Regions from separate parts of the Bacillus sp. Hm123 genome, predicted to be linked through region 1. Evidence: a T-box and tRNA genes for the amino acid it is inferred to sense, from the RefSeq annotation. Region 1 holds a T-box; the other regions hold tRNA genes.
What was found. The T-box of region 1 lies ahead of thrS (threonine--tRNA ligase). A T-box ahead of a tRNA ligase gene usually reads a tRNA of that ligase, here a tRNA-Thr.

Region 1 (3,160 bases):
GACATCTCCAAGGCAAATACTCATTGACATTTCAGGTAGCTTGCCATCGAAATCGGATTTAAAGGTCATTGAAGATGTGATGTTCCAGCATAAATTGCCAGCCGGTGTTGTCAATGTGCTCATTCAATATGTTCTTCTGAAAACCGATATGAAAATGACAAAAAGCTACGTGGAGAAAATCGCCTCTCACTGGGCGCGGAAAAAAGTAAAAACAGTGAAAGATGCGATGGAGTTGGCGAAAAGCGAGCACCGCCAATATTTAGACTGGGCGCAAAATAAAAAACAACCGAGCAAAAAAGCAGCGATTCGCACGGAAAAGCTACCTGAATGGTTTCATGAAACGGCAGAGGCGGATAAGCCTGTAGTGAATGAGTCCACTAATGTAGAAGCGAAAAGGCGTGAATTAGAACAGAAGATTAAAAATAGTCGATTGAAGAGGCAGGTGAAACAAAATGAAGAAAATTGATGAAACGATGAAAAGGTTAATGAGTTCCTCTGATTTTCAAACACGTTATGAGAATATGAGAAGCGAAATTTTAAACACTCCATCCATTCAGCAATTTATCAAGGAGCATGAACAAGAGATTTCATCGAACATGATCAATAAAAATTTAATGAAATTATACGAATATAAATCGCAAAGTTTTTCCTGTGATAAATGCCCAAACCTTGATGGCTGTATCAATGTCATGAAAGGCTTTGAACCGAAGCTTGTGTGGCGTCGGGGAGCTATTGATATTGATTACCATCGTTGTCCGCGCAAAATTCGTGACGACGAAAAACGCAAAAATGAGAAGTTAATCGATAGTATTTACGTACCGAAAGATATTTTGCATGCGACGTTCACGAATTTAGACTTGCAAGATCCTGATCGTTGGCAAGCGATTGAAGCAGCACAGCACTTTACCGAAGCATATGCGAAAGATCCACACGCGAAAGGTTTGTTTATTCATGGACCGTTCGGTGTAGGGAAATCATACTTGCTTGGGGCGATCGCTAATGATTTGGCAGAAATAAATGTTTCCTCACTTATCGTTTATTTCCCAGAATTCATTCGCGAAATGAAGCAATCTTTTAATGATCAGTCGATGAATAGTAAGCTAGAGGTCGTGAAAAAAGCACCGGTGTTAATGCTTGACGATATCGGAGCGGAATCTATGTCTAGCTGGATGCGCGATGATATTCTTGGGACGATTTTGCAATTTCGGATGCTAGAAGGACTGCCGACTTTCTTTACGTCTAACTTTAGTTATGCTGAATTAGAGCACCATTTAACGTACTCGCAGCGTGGAGAAAAGGAAGAGCTAAAAGCGAAACGAGTGATGGAGCGAATTCGCTATTTAACGGCGCCGGTGGAAATGAAAGGTCAGAATCGTCGGAAATAATGAACAAGCCCTATTGATTTTCATGTAAGGAAGTTCTATAATAACGTACATACATGATAAATATCGACAGGTTATGACGAGGACACGAGTTTTTTTTACGGTTTTCAGAGAGGGAGAGCTAGGCTGAAACTTTCCTAACACGAAAAAAACACTTACCACCTCTGAACCACGGCCGTGAACGCAAGCCTTGCTAGTAATGGACCGCCGGCAGCAGCCGTTATCTGAACTGGAGATTTCAACATTTTTTGTTGAAAAAGTAGGGTGGAATCGCGATTAAAACCTCGTCCCTTCATTAAATTGAAGGGATGGGGTTTTTTTATTTTTTATGAAAAAGAAGGAGTTGGAAGTAATGTCTGACATGATGAAAATTACATTCCCTGATGGGTCCATCAAGGAGTTTCCTAAAGGAACGACAACAGAAGAAATTGCTCAATCAATTAGCCCGGGGCTAAGAAAAAAAGCATTAGCTGGTAAAGTGAGTGGTCAATTATTTGATTTACGCACACCGATTGCCGAGGATGGCAGTTTAGAAATTGTGACACCAGACCATGAAGATGCGTTAGAAATTTTGCGTCACAGCACAGCGCATTTAATGGCTCAAGCGGTTAAACGGATCTACGGCGCAGAAAATGTGAAATTAGGTGTTGGTCCAGTTATCGAAGGTGGATTTTATTACGATATCGATTTAGATGAATCGATATCAGCAGAAGATTTGCCGAAAATAGAAAAAGAAATGAAGAAAATCATCGGCGAAAATATTGAAGTGGTTCGCAAAGAAGTGAGTCGCAATGAAGCGCTGAAGTTTTATCAAGAAATTGGCGATGAATACAAAATTGAACTACTTGATGCGATTCCTGAAGAGGAAACAGTGACGATGTATGAGCAAGGTGACTTTATCGACCTTTGCCGTGGCGTTCACGTTCCGTCTACTAACAAAATTAAAGAATTTAAGCTACTAAGCATTGCCGGTGCGTACTGGCGTGGAGATAGCAATAATAAAATGCTACAACGTATTTATGGTACAGCGTTCTTCACAAAAGAAGATTTGAAAAAACATTTGCAAATGCTAGAAGAAGCGAAAGAGCGTGACCACCGTAAAATCGGTAAAGAGTTAAATTTATTTATGAATTCAATGAAAGTTGGTCAAGGTTTGCCGATGTGGTTACCGAAAGGCGCAACGATTCGTCGTATCGTCGAACGTTACATCGTTGATAAAGAGGAAAAACTTGGCTACGATCACGTGTATACACCAGTCATGGGTAGCATTGAACTTTATAAAACGAGCGGTCACTTAGATCACTATCAAGATAGTATGTTCCCGGTAATGGAAATGGACAATGAACAGTTGTTCCTTCGTCCGATGAACTGCCCGCATCATATGATGATTTATAAAAATGGCATTCATTCGTATCGTCAATTACCGATTCGTATTGCTGAACTTGGTACGATGCACCGTTATGAAATGTCAGGAGCGCTTTCAGGACTTCAACGTGTACGAGGTATGACATTGAATGATGCCCATATTTTCGTTCGCCCTGACCAAATTAAAGAAGAGCTTAAACGTGTCGTTCAATTAATTCTTGAAGTATATAAAGACTTCGATTTAAATGACTACTCTTTCCGTTTATCTTATCGTGATCCGGCTGATACAGAGAAGTATTATGACGATGACCAAATGTGGGAAAAAGCACAAGGTATGTTGAAGGAAGCGATGGATGAGCTTGGTCTTGAATATTATGAAGCAGAGGGCGAAGCAGCATTCTATGGTCCGAAGC
Region 2 (3,160 bases), 160 kb from region 1:
GAATGGACTTGAACCATCGACCTCACGCTTATCAGGCGTGCGCTCTAACCAGCTGAGCTACAGGCCCTTAAATATGAGTTGGAGCGGGTGATGGGAATCGAACCCACGACATCAGCTTGGAAGGCTGAGGTTTTACCATTAAACTACACCCGCATTAACAAATGGTGGCTCAGGACGGAATCGAACCGCCGACACATGGATTTTCAGTCCATTGCTCTACCAACTGAGCTACTGAGCCAAGATTATTATGTATAAATGGCGGTCCGGACGGGACTCGAACCCGCGACCTCCTGCGTGACAGGCAGGCATTCTAACCAACTGAACTACCGGACCATTTATTGCGGGGACAGGATTTGAACCTGCGACCTTCGGGTTATGAGCCCGACGAGCTACCATACTGCTCCACCCCGCGGCGATATAAATAAAAATTAATGAAATATGGCGGAGGAAGAGGGATTCGAACCCCCGCGCGGTTTAACCCGCCTGTCGGTTTTCAAGACCGATCCCTTCAGCCAGACTTGGGTATTCCTCCATATTTGTACAAGTGGTGGACCTTGCAGGACTCGAACCTGCGACCGGACGGTTATGAGCCGTCTGCTCTAACCAACTGAGCTAAAGGTCCTTTTAAGTGGCGGCGGAGGGGATCGAACCCCCGACCTCACGGGTATGAACCGTACGCTCTAGCCAGCTGAGCTACACCGCCATGTATTGTATAATTAAATTGGTGGAGCCTAGCGGGATCGAACCGCTGACCTCCTGCGTGCAAAGCAGGCGCTCTCCCAGCTGAGCTAAGGCCCCATATAATTTTAAAGTGGTCGGGAAGACAGGATTCGAACCTGCGACCCCTTGGTCCCAAACCAAGTGCTCTACCAAGCTGAGCTACTTCCCGAAAACTAATATATGTATTAATGGCGCGCCCGAGAGGAGTCGAACCCCTAACCTTTTGATCCGTAGTCAAACGCTCTATCCAATTGAGCTACGGGCGCATAAAAGTGGTGCCGAGGACCGGAATCGAACCGGTACGGTAGTCACCTACCGCAGGATTTTAAGTCCTGTGCGTCTGCCAGTTCCGCCACCCCGGCACTTTTATGGAGCGGAAGACGGGATTCGAACCCGCGACCCCCACCTTGGCAAGGTGGTGTTCTACCACTGAACTACTTCCGCACTTGAACAGGATGTTCTGACTTCTGTGTTTGTCACAGGACGTAACAGATACTAACAGAATATCATTAAAACGATGCGGGTGAAGGGAGTCGAACCCCCACGCCTCGCGGCGCCAGATCCTAAGTCTGGTGCGTCTGCCAATTCCGCCACACCCGCATAAAAGTGAGCCATGAAGGACTCGAACCTTCGACCCTCTGATTAAAAGTCAGATGCTCTACCAACTGAGCTAATGGCTCAAAATAATATTTTAAAAAATGGTGCCGGCAAGAGGACTTGAACCCCCAACCTACTGATTACAAGTCAGTTGCTCTACCAGTTGAGCTACACCGGCTTATCAAAGAATTGATGGTGGAGGATGACGGGATCGAACCGCCGACCCCCTGCTTGTAAGGCAGGTGCTCTCCCAGCTGAGCTAATCCTCCGAATTTTGCCTGGCAACGTCCTACTCTCACAGGGGGAAACCCCCAACTACCATCGGCGCTGAAGAGCTTAACTTCCGTGTTCGGTATGGGAACGGGTGTGACCTCTTCGCTATCGCCACCAGACTTTTCAAGACATTTATTATTATAGCATAATAATTATCTTTTGCAAGAACTTTTTTGTTCTTTCAAAACTGGATAATAAGTATTGTAACCTTGCAATTCGCCTATTGGTGTATCTATTTCTAGCTCTGGCTCCTAGACATTCGAGTCAAATAACCTGCCGCTTACAAGACTAACGTCTTTCCAGCGTCAGAACATTTGCTTGTCATGTCTGAACAGTCGCCTCTGCTTTATGATCTAGCTCTAACTGCCAGACTCTCGGTCATAAGCCGTCACGCTTTTGTGGCAAAGAACGCCACTTCAGCGGTCCGTCTAATGCCTGCCGAGTCTAAACGGCAGTTTCCGCTTTTCTTGGTTAAGTCCTCGATCGATTAGTATTCGTCAGCTCCACATGTCGCCACGCTTCCACCTCGAACCTATCTACCTGATCATCTTTCAGGGATCTTACTAGCTTGCGCTATGGGAAATCTCATCTTGAGGGGGGCTTCATGCTTAGATGCTTTCAGCACTTATCCCGTCCGCACATAGCTACCCAGCGATGCCTTTGGCAAGACAACTGGTACACCAGCGGTGCGTCCATCCCGGTCCTCTCGTACTAAGGACAGCTCCTCTCAAATTTCCTGCGCCCGCGACGGATAGGGACCGAACTGTCTCACGACGTTCTGAACCCAGCTCGCGTACCGCTTTAATGGGCGAACAGCCCAACCCTTGGGACCGACTACAGCCCCAGGATGCGATGAGCCGACATCGAGGTGCCAAACCTCCCCGTCGATGTGGACTCTTGGGGGAGATAAGCCTGTTATCCCCGGGGTAGCTTTTATCCGTTGAGCGATGGCCCTTCCATGCGGAACCACCGGATCACTAAGCCCGACTTTCGTCCCTGCTCGACTTGTAGGTCTCGCAGTCAAGCTCCCTTGTGCCTTTACACTCTGCGAATGATTTCCAACCATTCTGAGGGAACCTTTGGGCGCCTCCGTTACTTTTTAGGAGGCGACCGCCCCAGTCAAACTGCCCACCTGACACTGTCTCCCACCCCGATCAGGGGTGCGGGTTAGAAGTTCAACACAGCCAGGGTAGTATCCCACCAACGCCTCCACGTAAGCTGGCGCTCACGCTTCAAAGGCTCCTACCTATCCTGTACAAGCTGTGCCAAAATTCAATATCAGGCTACAGTAAAGCTCCACGGGGTCTTTCCGTCCTGTCGCGGGTAACCTGCATCTTCACAGGTACTATAATTTCACCGAGTCTCTCGTTGAGACAGTGCCCAGATCGTTACGCCTTTCGTGCGGGTCGGAACTTACCCGACAAGGAATTTCGCTACCTTAGGACCGTTATAGTTACGGCCGCCGTTTACTGGGGCTTCGGTTCACACCTTCGCTTACGCTAAGCGCTCCCCTTAACCTTCCAGCACCGGGCAGGCGTCAGCCCCTATACTTCGCCTTGCGGCTTCGCAG
Region 3 (3,160 bases), 1.6 Mb from region 1:
TAAAGCGGTACGCGAGCTGGGTTCAGAACGTCGTGAGACAGTTCGGTCCCTATCCGTCGCGGGCGCAGGAAATTTGAGAGGAGCTGTCCTTAGTACGAGAGGACCGGGATGGACGCACCGCTGGTGTACCAGTTGTCTTGCCAAAGGCATCGCTGGGTAGCTATGTGCGGACGGGATAAGTGCTGAAAGCATCTAAGCATGAAGCCCCCCTCAAGATGAGATTTCCCATAGCGCAAGCTAGTAAGATCCCTGAAAGATGATCAGGTAGATAGGTTCGAGGTGGAAGCGTGGCGACACGTGGAGCTGACGAATACTAATCGATCGAGGACTTTTCCTAGGCGATTTGCAAGGTTACAATACTTATTATCCAGTTTTGAAAGAACAAAAAAGTTCTTGCAAAAGATCATTATTATGTTATAATAATAAATGTCTTGAAAAGTCTGGTGGCGATAGCGAAGAGGTCACACCCGTTCCCATACCGAACACGGAAGTTAAGCTCTTCAGCGCCGATGGTAGTTGGGGGTTTCCCCCTGTGAGAGTAGGACGTTGCCAGGCGGATATTCCGCAGTAGCTCAGTGGTAGAGCAATCGGCTGTTAACCGATCGGTCGTAAGTTCGAATCTTACCTGCGGAGCCATTTAGGAGAGCTGTCCGAGTGGCCGAAGGAGCACGATTGGAAATCGTGTAGGCGGTTAACGCTGCCTCAAGGGTTCAAATCCCTTGCTCTCCGCCATTTATACATAATAAAAATAGGCCCGTTGGTCAAGCGGTTAAGACACCGCCCTTTCACGGCGGTAACACGGGTTCGAATCCCGTACGGGTCACCATATGGAGGATTAGCTCAGCTGGGAGAGCACCTGCCTTACAAGCAGGGGGTCGGCGGTTCGATCCCGTCATCCTCCACCATTAATAAATTAGTATCGTCGCGGGGTGGAGCAGTCTGGTAGCTCGTCGGGCTCATAACCCGAAGGTCGCAGGTTCAAATCCTGTCCCCGCAATAAATGGTCCGGTAGTTCAGTTGGTTAGAATGCCTGCCTGTCACGCAGGAGGTCGCGGGTTCGAGTCCCGTCCGGACCGCCATTTATATAATAATCTTGGCTCAGTAGCTCAGTTGGTAGAGCAATGGACTGAAAATCCATGTGTCGGCGGTTCGATTCCGTCCTGAGCCACCTTTATTGCCGGTGTAGCTCAATTGGTAGAGCAACTGACTTGTAATCAGTAGGTTGGGGGTTCAAGTCCTCTCGCCGGCACCACTTTTTAATATATGGAGGGGTAGCGAAGTGGCTAAACGCGGCGGACTGTAAATCCGCTCCCTCAGGGTTCGGCGGTTCGAATCCGTCCCCCTCCACCAGTTTTATAGGGGCATAGTTTAACGGTAGAACAGAGGTCTCCAAAACCTCCAGTGTGGGTTCGATTCCTACTGCCCCTGCCAAGTAAAATTCATAAAAATTATGGCGATCGTGGCGAAGTGGTTAACGCATCGGATTGTGGTTCCGACATTCGGGGGTTCGATTCCCCTCGGTCGCCCCATATTTAATTAATGGGCTATAGCCAAGCGGTAAGGCAGCGGATTTTGATTCCGTCACGCGAAGGTTCGAATCCTTCTAGCCCAGTTTGCGGAAGTAGTTCAGTGGTAGAACACCACCTTGCCAAGGTGGGGGTCGCGGGTTCGAATCCCGTCTTCCGCTCCAGTACATCTTTATGGCGGCATAGCCAAGTGGTAAGGCAGAGGTCTGCAAAACCTTCACCACCGGTTCAAATCCGGTTGCCGCCTCCATAATTTGCCGGTGTGGCGGAATTGGCAGACGCGCACGACTCAAAATCGTGTTCCGTGAGGAGTGTCGGTTCGACCCCGACCACCGGTATTATAAAACGTTGATATAACGGCATTTAAAGACATCTACTATCGTTAGTAGGTGTCTTTTTTGCTCATAATGATGAAGTTCTACATTGAGAGTCTTTATAGACATGTATAAAGGTATTACTTTGACGAATCTTCTGTTTTGAGGATGCTCTCAAACTTATTAAAGGTGGTATAGTATTTTTTAGGTGTGTGAAGATCTAGGGTATTAAAAACATAAATGAAAGGTGTGTAGTGATGAAAGAGATTATATTTAAGAACATTGATCCAATAATAAATGTGCTTTTATCTTATGCAACTTCGAGAGAAAAAATTAGTCGAGAGTATGAAACATACATACAGTCGTTAAATCGAAAGTTATATACGTTTGAGTTGGAAGGATTAATGGTTGGTTGTATCGGGATTGAGTTTGTTTGTTCGAATAAGTGCGAAATAAAACATATTGCGGTATTTCCAAATAAAAGAGGGAAGATGATTGGAAGTAAAATGATTAAGTATATTTGTGATACATACTCGTTAAGTTTTATTTTTGCTGAAACAGATAAAGATGCAGTGGAGTTTTATCGGAAATATGGATTTGAGATAACGAGCTTAGGTGAGAAATATCCAGGCACTGAGCGGTTTTTGTGTGAATATAAAGTTATATGAATCATAATAAGTAGATTGTAAGAGGAATGATAAATGGAGTATATTTCAGGAATTTAATCGTATACATGATAAAAGGAGGTGTAAAAAATGAATCTAAAAAAAGCAAAGATTTATATTTGTGGCTTCATTGCTTTAGGGGTCGTTTCTTTACTACTAACTGGTGCAAGTATACCTGGCATTTTTGGTTCTCAAATAGGGGTGAATCCTTTTCGTGTATTAAAAATAATTGCTTTGTTTTCATTCGTGTCCGCTATTATAACCTACTTCAAATTTCTTAAAGCTAAAAAAGTAGACACGATATAGGCTTTGCTTACCTGCAAAGGCAGGTTTTTTTTATTTTTAAATCTCATTTAAATTAAAAAAACTATTGACCTTAAATGGTTTTTAATGTAGAATATTAAATGTTCAGTCAAGAGAAATAAGCTTTGATGCGGGTGTAGTTTAATGGTAAAACCTCAGCCTTCCAAGCTGATGTCGTGAGTTCGATTCTCATCACCCGCTCCATACATATTGCTATTAACGCAATGTTTTGTTCTTTAGAATAAAACATTGCGTTTTTTACTGTTGTGTGGAATAATGCCTTAGCAAATGAATCGTTCTCTGAAAGGAGAAGAACAATGAATTACGATGTGTTAAAGCAAGAGATTATTGC
Region 4 (3,160 bases), 1.3 Mb from region 1:
TCATCATCAAGGCGGAGCTGTGACGGCGAGGGAAATATAGTACCGAAGTTCCTGATTCCACACTGCCAAGAAAAGCCTCTAGCGAGGTAAAAGGTGCCCGTACCGCAAACCGACACAGGTAGGCGAGGAGAGAATCCTAAGGTGAGCGAGTGAACTCTCGTTAAGGAACTCGGCAAAATGACCCCGTAACTTCGGGAGAAGGGGTGCTCTTTGGGGTGAATAGCCCCGAGGAGCCGCAGTGAATAGGCCCAGGCGACTGTTTAGCAAAAACACAGGTCTCTGCGAAGCCGCAAGGCGAAGTATAGGGGCTGACGCCTGCCCGGTGCTGGAAGGTTAAGGGGAGCGCTTAGCGTAAGCGAAGGTGTGAACCGAAGCCCCAGTAAACGGCGGCCGTAACTATAACGGTCCTAAGGTAGCGAAATTCCTTGTCGGGTAAGTTCCGACCCGCACGAAAGGCGTAACGATCTGGGCACTGTCTCAACGAGAGACTCGGTGAAATTATAGTACCTGTGAAGATGCAGGTTACCCGCGACAGGACGGAAAGACCCCGTGGAGCTTTACTGTAGCCTGATATTGAATTTTGGCACAGCTTGTACAGGATAGGTAGGAGCCTTTGAAGCGTGAGCGCCAGCTTACGTGGAGGCGTTGGTGGGATACTACCCTGGCTGTGTTGAACTTCTAACCCGCACCCCTGATCGGGGTGGGAGACAGTGTCAGGTGGGCAGTTTGACTGGGGCGGTCGCCTCCTAAAAAGTAACGGAGGCGCCCAAAGGTTCCCTCAGAATGGTTGGAAATCATTCGCAGAGTGTAAAGGCACAAGGGAGCTTGACTGCGAGACCTACAAGTCGAGCAGGGACGAAAGTCGGGCTTAGTGATCCGGTGGTTCCGCATGGAAGGGCCATCGCTCAACGGATAAAAGCTACCCCGGGGATAACAGGCTTATCTCCCCCAAGAGTCCACATCGACGGGGAGGTTTGGCACCTCGATGTCGGCTCATCGCATCCTGGGGCTGTAGTCGGTCCCAAGGGTTGGGCTGTTCGCCCATTAAAGCGGTACGCGAGCTGGGTTCAGAACGTCGTGAGACAGTTCGGTCCCTATCCGTCGCGGGCGCAGGAAATTTGAGAGGAGCTGTCCTTAGTACGAGAGGACCGGGATGGACGCACCGCTGGTGTACCAGTTGTCTTGCCAAAGGCATCGCTGGGTAGCTATGTGCGGACGGGATAAGTGCTGAAAGCATCTAAGCATGAAGCCCCCCTCAAGATGAGATTTCCCATAGCGCAAGCTAGTAAGATCCCTGAAAGATGATCAGGTAGATAGGTTCGAGGTGGAAGCGTGGCGACACGTGGAGCTGACGAATACTAATCGATCGAGGACTTTTCCTAGGCGATTTGCAAGGTTACAATACTTATTATCCAGTTTTGAAAGAACAACTCTTTCAAACTTTATAGTCTGGTGGCGATAGCGAAGAGGTCACACCCGTTCCCATACCGAACACGGAAGTTAAGCTCTTCAGCGCCGATGGTAGTTGGGGGGTTCCCCCTGTGAGAGTAGGACGTTGCCAGGCGATTAAAGTAGGCCCGTTGGTCAAGCGGTTAAGACACCGCCCTTTCACGGCGGTAACACGGGTTCGAATCCCGTACGGGTCACCATTTGGAGGATTAGCTCAGCTGGGAGAGCACCTGCCTTACAAGCAGGGGGTCGGCGGTTCGATCCCGTCATCCTCCACCATGAATTACTTACGTATGCCGGTGTAGCTCAACTGGTAGAGCAACTGACTTGTAATCAGTAGGTTGGGGGTTCAAGTCCTCTTGCCGGCACCACTTTTAAAAATATTATTTTGAGCCATTAGCTCAGTTGGTAGAGCATCTGACTTTTAATCAGAGGGTCGAAGGTTCGAGTCCTTCATGGCTCACTTTTATGCGGGTGTGGCGGAATTGGCAGACGCACCAGACTTAGGATCTGGCGCCGCGAGGCGTGGGGGTTCGACTCCCTTCACCCGCATCATTGTAACGGTATTCTGTTAAAATTTGTTACATCTTATGATGAAAACATAATTCAGAATATCTTGTTCAAGCGCGGAAGTAGTTCAGTGGTAGAACACCACCTTGCCAAGGTGGGGGTCGCGGGTTCGAATCCCGTCTTCCGCTCCATAAAAATGCCGGGGTGGCGGAACTGGCAGACGCACAGGACTTAAAATCCTGCGGTAGGTGACTACCGTACCGGTTCGATTCCGGTCCTCGGCACCACTTTTATGCGCCCGTAGCTCAATTGGATAGAGCGTTTGACTACGGATCAAAAGGTTAGGGGTTCGACTCCTCTCGGGCGCGCCATTAATTATTCAAGCGGGAAGTAGCTCAGCTTGGTAGAGCACTTGGTTTGGGACCAAGGGGTCGCAGGTTCGAATCCTGTCTTCCCGACCATTTGAAGCTCTAAAAATAACGACATGGGGCCTTAGCTCAGCTGGGAGAGCGCCTGCTTTGCACGCAGGAGGTCAGCGGTTCGATCCCGCTAGGCTCCACCAATTTAATATACAATACATGGCGGTGTAGCTCAGCTGGCTAGAGCGTACGGTTCATACCCGTGAGGTCGGGGGTTCGATCCCCTCCGCCGCTATTGAAATATGGAGGAATACCCAAGTCTGGCTGAAGGGATCGGTCTTGAAAACCGACAGGCGGGTTAAACCGCGCGGGGGTTCGAATCCCTCTTCCTCCGCCATATTTTATCCATAACGTCGCGGGGTGGAGCAGTCTGGTAGCTCGTCGGGCTCATAACCCGAAGGTCGCAGGTTCAAATCCTGTCCCCGCAATAAATGGTCCGGTAGTTCAGTTGGTTAGAATGCCTGCCTGTCACGCAGGAGGTCGCGGGTTCGAGTCCCGTCCGGACCGCCATTTATATAATATTCTTGGCTCAGTAGCTCAGTTGGTAGAGCAATGGACTGAAAATCCATGTGTCGGCGGTTCGATTCCGTCCTGAGCCACCATTTTTTTAATATATGCCTTTTTAAATTAAAATATGGAGGGGTAGCGAAGTGGCTAAACGCGGCGGACTGTAAATCCGCTCCCTCAGGGTTCGGCGGTTCGAATCCGTCCCCCTCCACCAGTTTTGATAGGGGCATAGTTTAACGGTAGAACAGAGGTCTCCAAAACCTCCAGTGTGGGTT

Region 2: it encodes a tRNA-Thr, which carries the amino acid that the T-box ahead of thrS (threonine--tRNA ligase) is inferred to sense. The anticodon was not compared.
Region 3: it encodes a tRNA-Thr, which carries the amino acid that the T-box ahead of thrS (threonine--tRNA ligase) is inferred to sense. The anticodon was not compared.
Region 4: it encodes a tRNA-Thr, which carries the amino acid that the T-box ahead of thrS (threonine--tRNA ligase) is inferred to sense. The anticodon was not compared.

What each region holds. Positions count from the first base shown of each region.
Region 1 is NZ_CM200277.1:2,522,994-2,526,153, reverse strand. It holds gene ACSVDJ_RS13195 (replication initiation and membrane attachment family protein) at 1-466, shown strand, start outside; gene dnaI (primosomal protein DnaI) at 453-1,385, shown strand; T-box leader at 1,450-1,677, shown strand; gene thrS (threonine--tRNA ligase) at 1,735-3,160, shown strand, end outside.
Region 2 is NZ_CM200277.1:2,679,162-2,682,321, forward strand. It holds tRNA gene ACSVDJ_RS13915 (tRNA-Ile) at 1-67, opposite strand, end outside; tRNA gene ACSVDJ_RS13920 (tRNA-Gly) at 80-153, opposite strand; tRNA gene ACSVDJ_RS13925 (tRNA-Phe) at 163-238, opposite strand; tRNA gene ACSVDJ_RS13930 (tRNA-Asp) at 257-333, opposite strand; tRNA gene ACSVDJ_RS13935 (tRNA-Met) at 339-412, opposite strand; tRNA gene ACSVDJ_RS13940 (tRNA-Ser) at 440-532, opposite strand; tRNA gene ACSVDJ_RS13945 (tRNA-Ile) at 546-622, opposite strand; tRNA gene ACSVDJ_RS13950 (tRNA-Met) at 630-703, opposite strand; tRNA gene ACSVDJ_RS13955 (tRNA-Ala) at 723-798, opposite strand; tRNA gene ACSVDJ_RS13960 (tRNA-Pro) at 813-889, opposite strand; tRNA gene ACSVDJ_RS13965 (tRNA-Arg) at 910-986, opposite strand; tRNA gene ACSVDJ_RS13970 (tRNA-Leu) at 994-1,082, opposite strand; tRNA gene ACSVDJ_RS13975 (tRNA-Gly) at 1,090-1,164, opposite strand; tRNA gene ACSVDJ_RS13980 (tRNA-Leu) at 1,239-1,320, opposite strand; tRNA gene ACSVDJ_RS13985 (tRNA-Lys) at 1,328-1,400, opposite strand; tRNA gene ACSVDJ_RS13990 (tRNA-Thr) at 1,420-1,495, opposite strand; tRNA gene ACSVDJ_RS13995 (tRNA-Val) at 1,511-1,586, opposite strand; rRNA gene rrf (5S ribosomal RNA) at 1,594-1,709, opposite strand; rRNA gene ACSVDJ_RS14005 (23S ribosomal RNA) at 2,058-3,160, opposite strand, start outside.
Region 3 is NZ_CM200277.1:889,750-892,909, forward strand. It holds rRNA gene ACSVDJ_RS04575 (23S ribosomal RNA) at 1-337, shown strand, start outside; rRNA gene rrf (5S ribosomal RNA) at 440-555, shown strand; tRNA gene ACSVDJ_RS04585 (tRNA-Asn) at 562-636, shown strand; tRNA gene ACSVDJ_RS04590 (tRNA-Ser) at 641-732, shown strand; tRNA gene ACSVDJ_RS04595 (tRNA-Glu) at 752-826, shown strand; tRNA gene ACSVDJ_RS04600 (tRNA-Val) at 830-905, shown strand; tRNA gene ACSVDJ_RS04605 (tRNA-Met) at 924-997, shown strand; tRNA gene ACSVDJ_RS04610 (tRNA-Asp) at 1,003-1,079, shown strand; tRNA gene ACSVDJ_RS04615 (tRNA-Phe) at 1,096-1,168, shown strand; tRNA gene ACSVDJ_RS04620 (tRNA-Thr) at 1,177-1,252, shown strand; tRNA gene ACSVDJ_RS04625 (tRNA-Tyr) at 1,266-1,350, shown strand; tRNA gene ACSVDJ_RS04630 (tRNA-Trp) at 1,358-1,431, shown strand; tRNA gene ACSVDJ_RS04635 (tRNA-His) at 1,454-1,529, shown strand; tRNA gene ACSVDJ_RS04640 (tRNA-Gln) at 1,541-1,612, shown strand; tRNA gene ACSVDJ_RS04645 (tRNA-Gly) at 1,616-1,690, shown strand; tRNA gene ACSVDJ_RS04650 (tRNA-Cys) at 1,703-1,776, shown strand; tRNA gene ACSVDJ_RS04655 (tRNA-Leu) at 1,783-1,864, shown strand; gene ACSVDJ_RS04660 (GNAT family N-acetyltransferase) at 2,098-2,508, shown strand; gene ACSVDJ_RS04665 (hypothetical protein) at 2,596-2,811, shown strand; tRNA gene ACSVDJ_RS04670 (tRNA-Gly) at 2,939-3,012, shown strand; gene queG (tRNA epoxyqueuosine(34) reductase QueG) at 3,126-3,160, shown strand, end outside.
Region 4 is NZ_CM200277.1:245,083-248,242, forward strand. It holds rRNA gene ACSVDJ_RS01415 (23S ribosomal RNA) at 1-1,382, shown strand, start outside; rRNA gene rrf (5S ribosomal RNA) at 1,449-1,564, shown strand; tRNA gene ACSVDJ_RS01425 (tRNA-Glu) at 1,575-1,649, shown strand; tRNA gene ACSVDJ_RS01430 (tRNA-Val) at 1,653-1,728, shown strand; tRNA gene ACSVDJ_RS01435 (tRNA-Thr) at 1,745-1,820, shown strand; tRNA gene ACSVDJ_RS01440 (tRNA-Lys) at 1,840-1,912, shown strand; tRNA gene ACSVDJ_RS01445 (tRNA-Leu) at 1,920-2,001, shown strand; tRNA gene ACSVDJ_RS01450 (tRNA-Gly) at 2,076-2,150, shown strand; tRNA gene ACSVDJ_RS01455 (tRNA-Leu) at 2,158-2,246, shown strand; tRNA gene ACSVDJ_RS01460 (tRNA-Arg) at 2,254-2,330, shown strand; tRNA gene ACSVDJ_RS01465 (tRNA-Pro) at 2,344-2,420, shown strand; tRNA gene ACSVDJ_RS01470 (tRNA-Ala) at 2,446-2,521, shown strand; tRNA gene ACSVDJ_RS01475 (tRNA-Met) at 2,540-2,613, shown strand; tRNA gene ACSVDJ_RS01480 (tRNA-Ser) at 2,623-2,715, shown strand; tRNA gene ACSVDJ_RS01485 (tRNA-Met) at 2,733-2,806, shown strand; tRNA gene ACSVDJ_RS01490 (tRNA-Asp) at 2,812-2,888, shown strand; tRNA gene ACSVDJ_RS01495 (tRNA-Phe) at 2,905-2,980, shown strand; tRNA gene ACSVDJ_RS01500 (tRNA-Tyr) at 3,015-3,099, shown strand; tRNA gene ACSVDJ_RS01505 (tRNA-Trp) at 3,108-3,160, shown strand, end outside.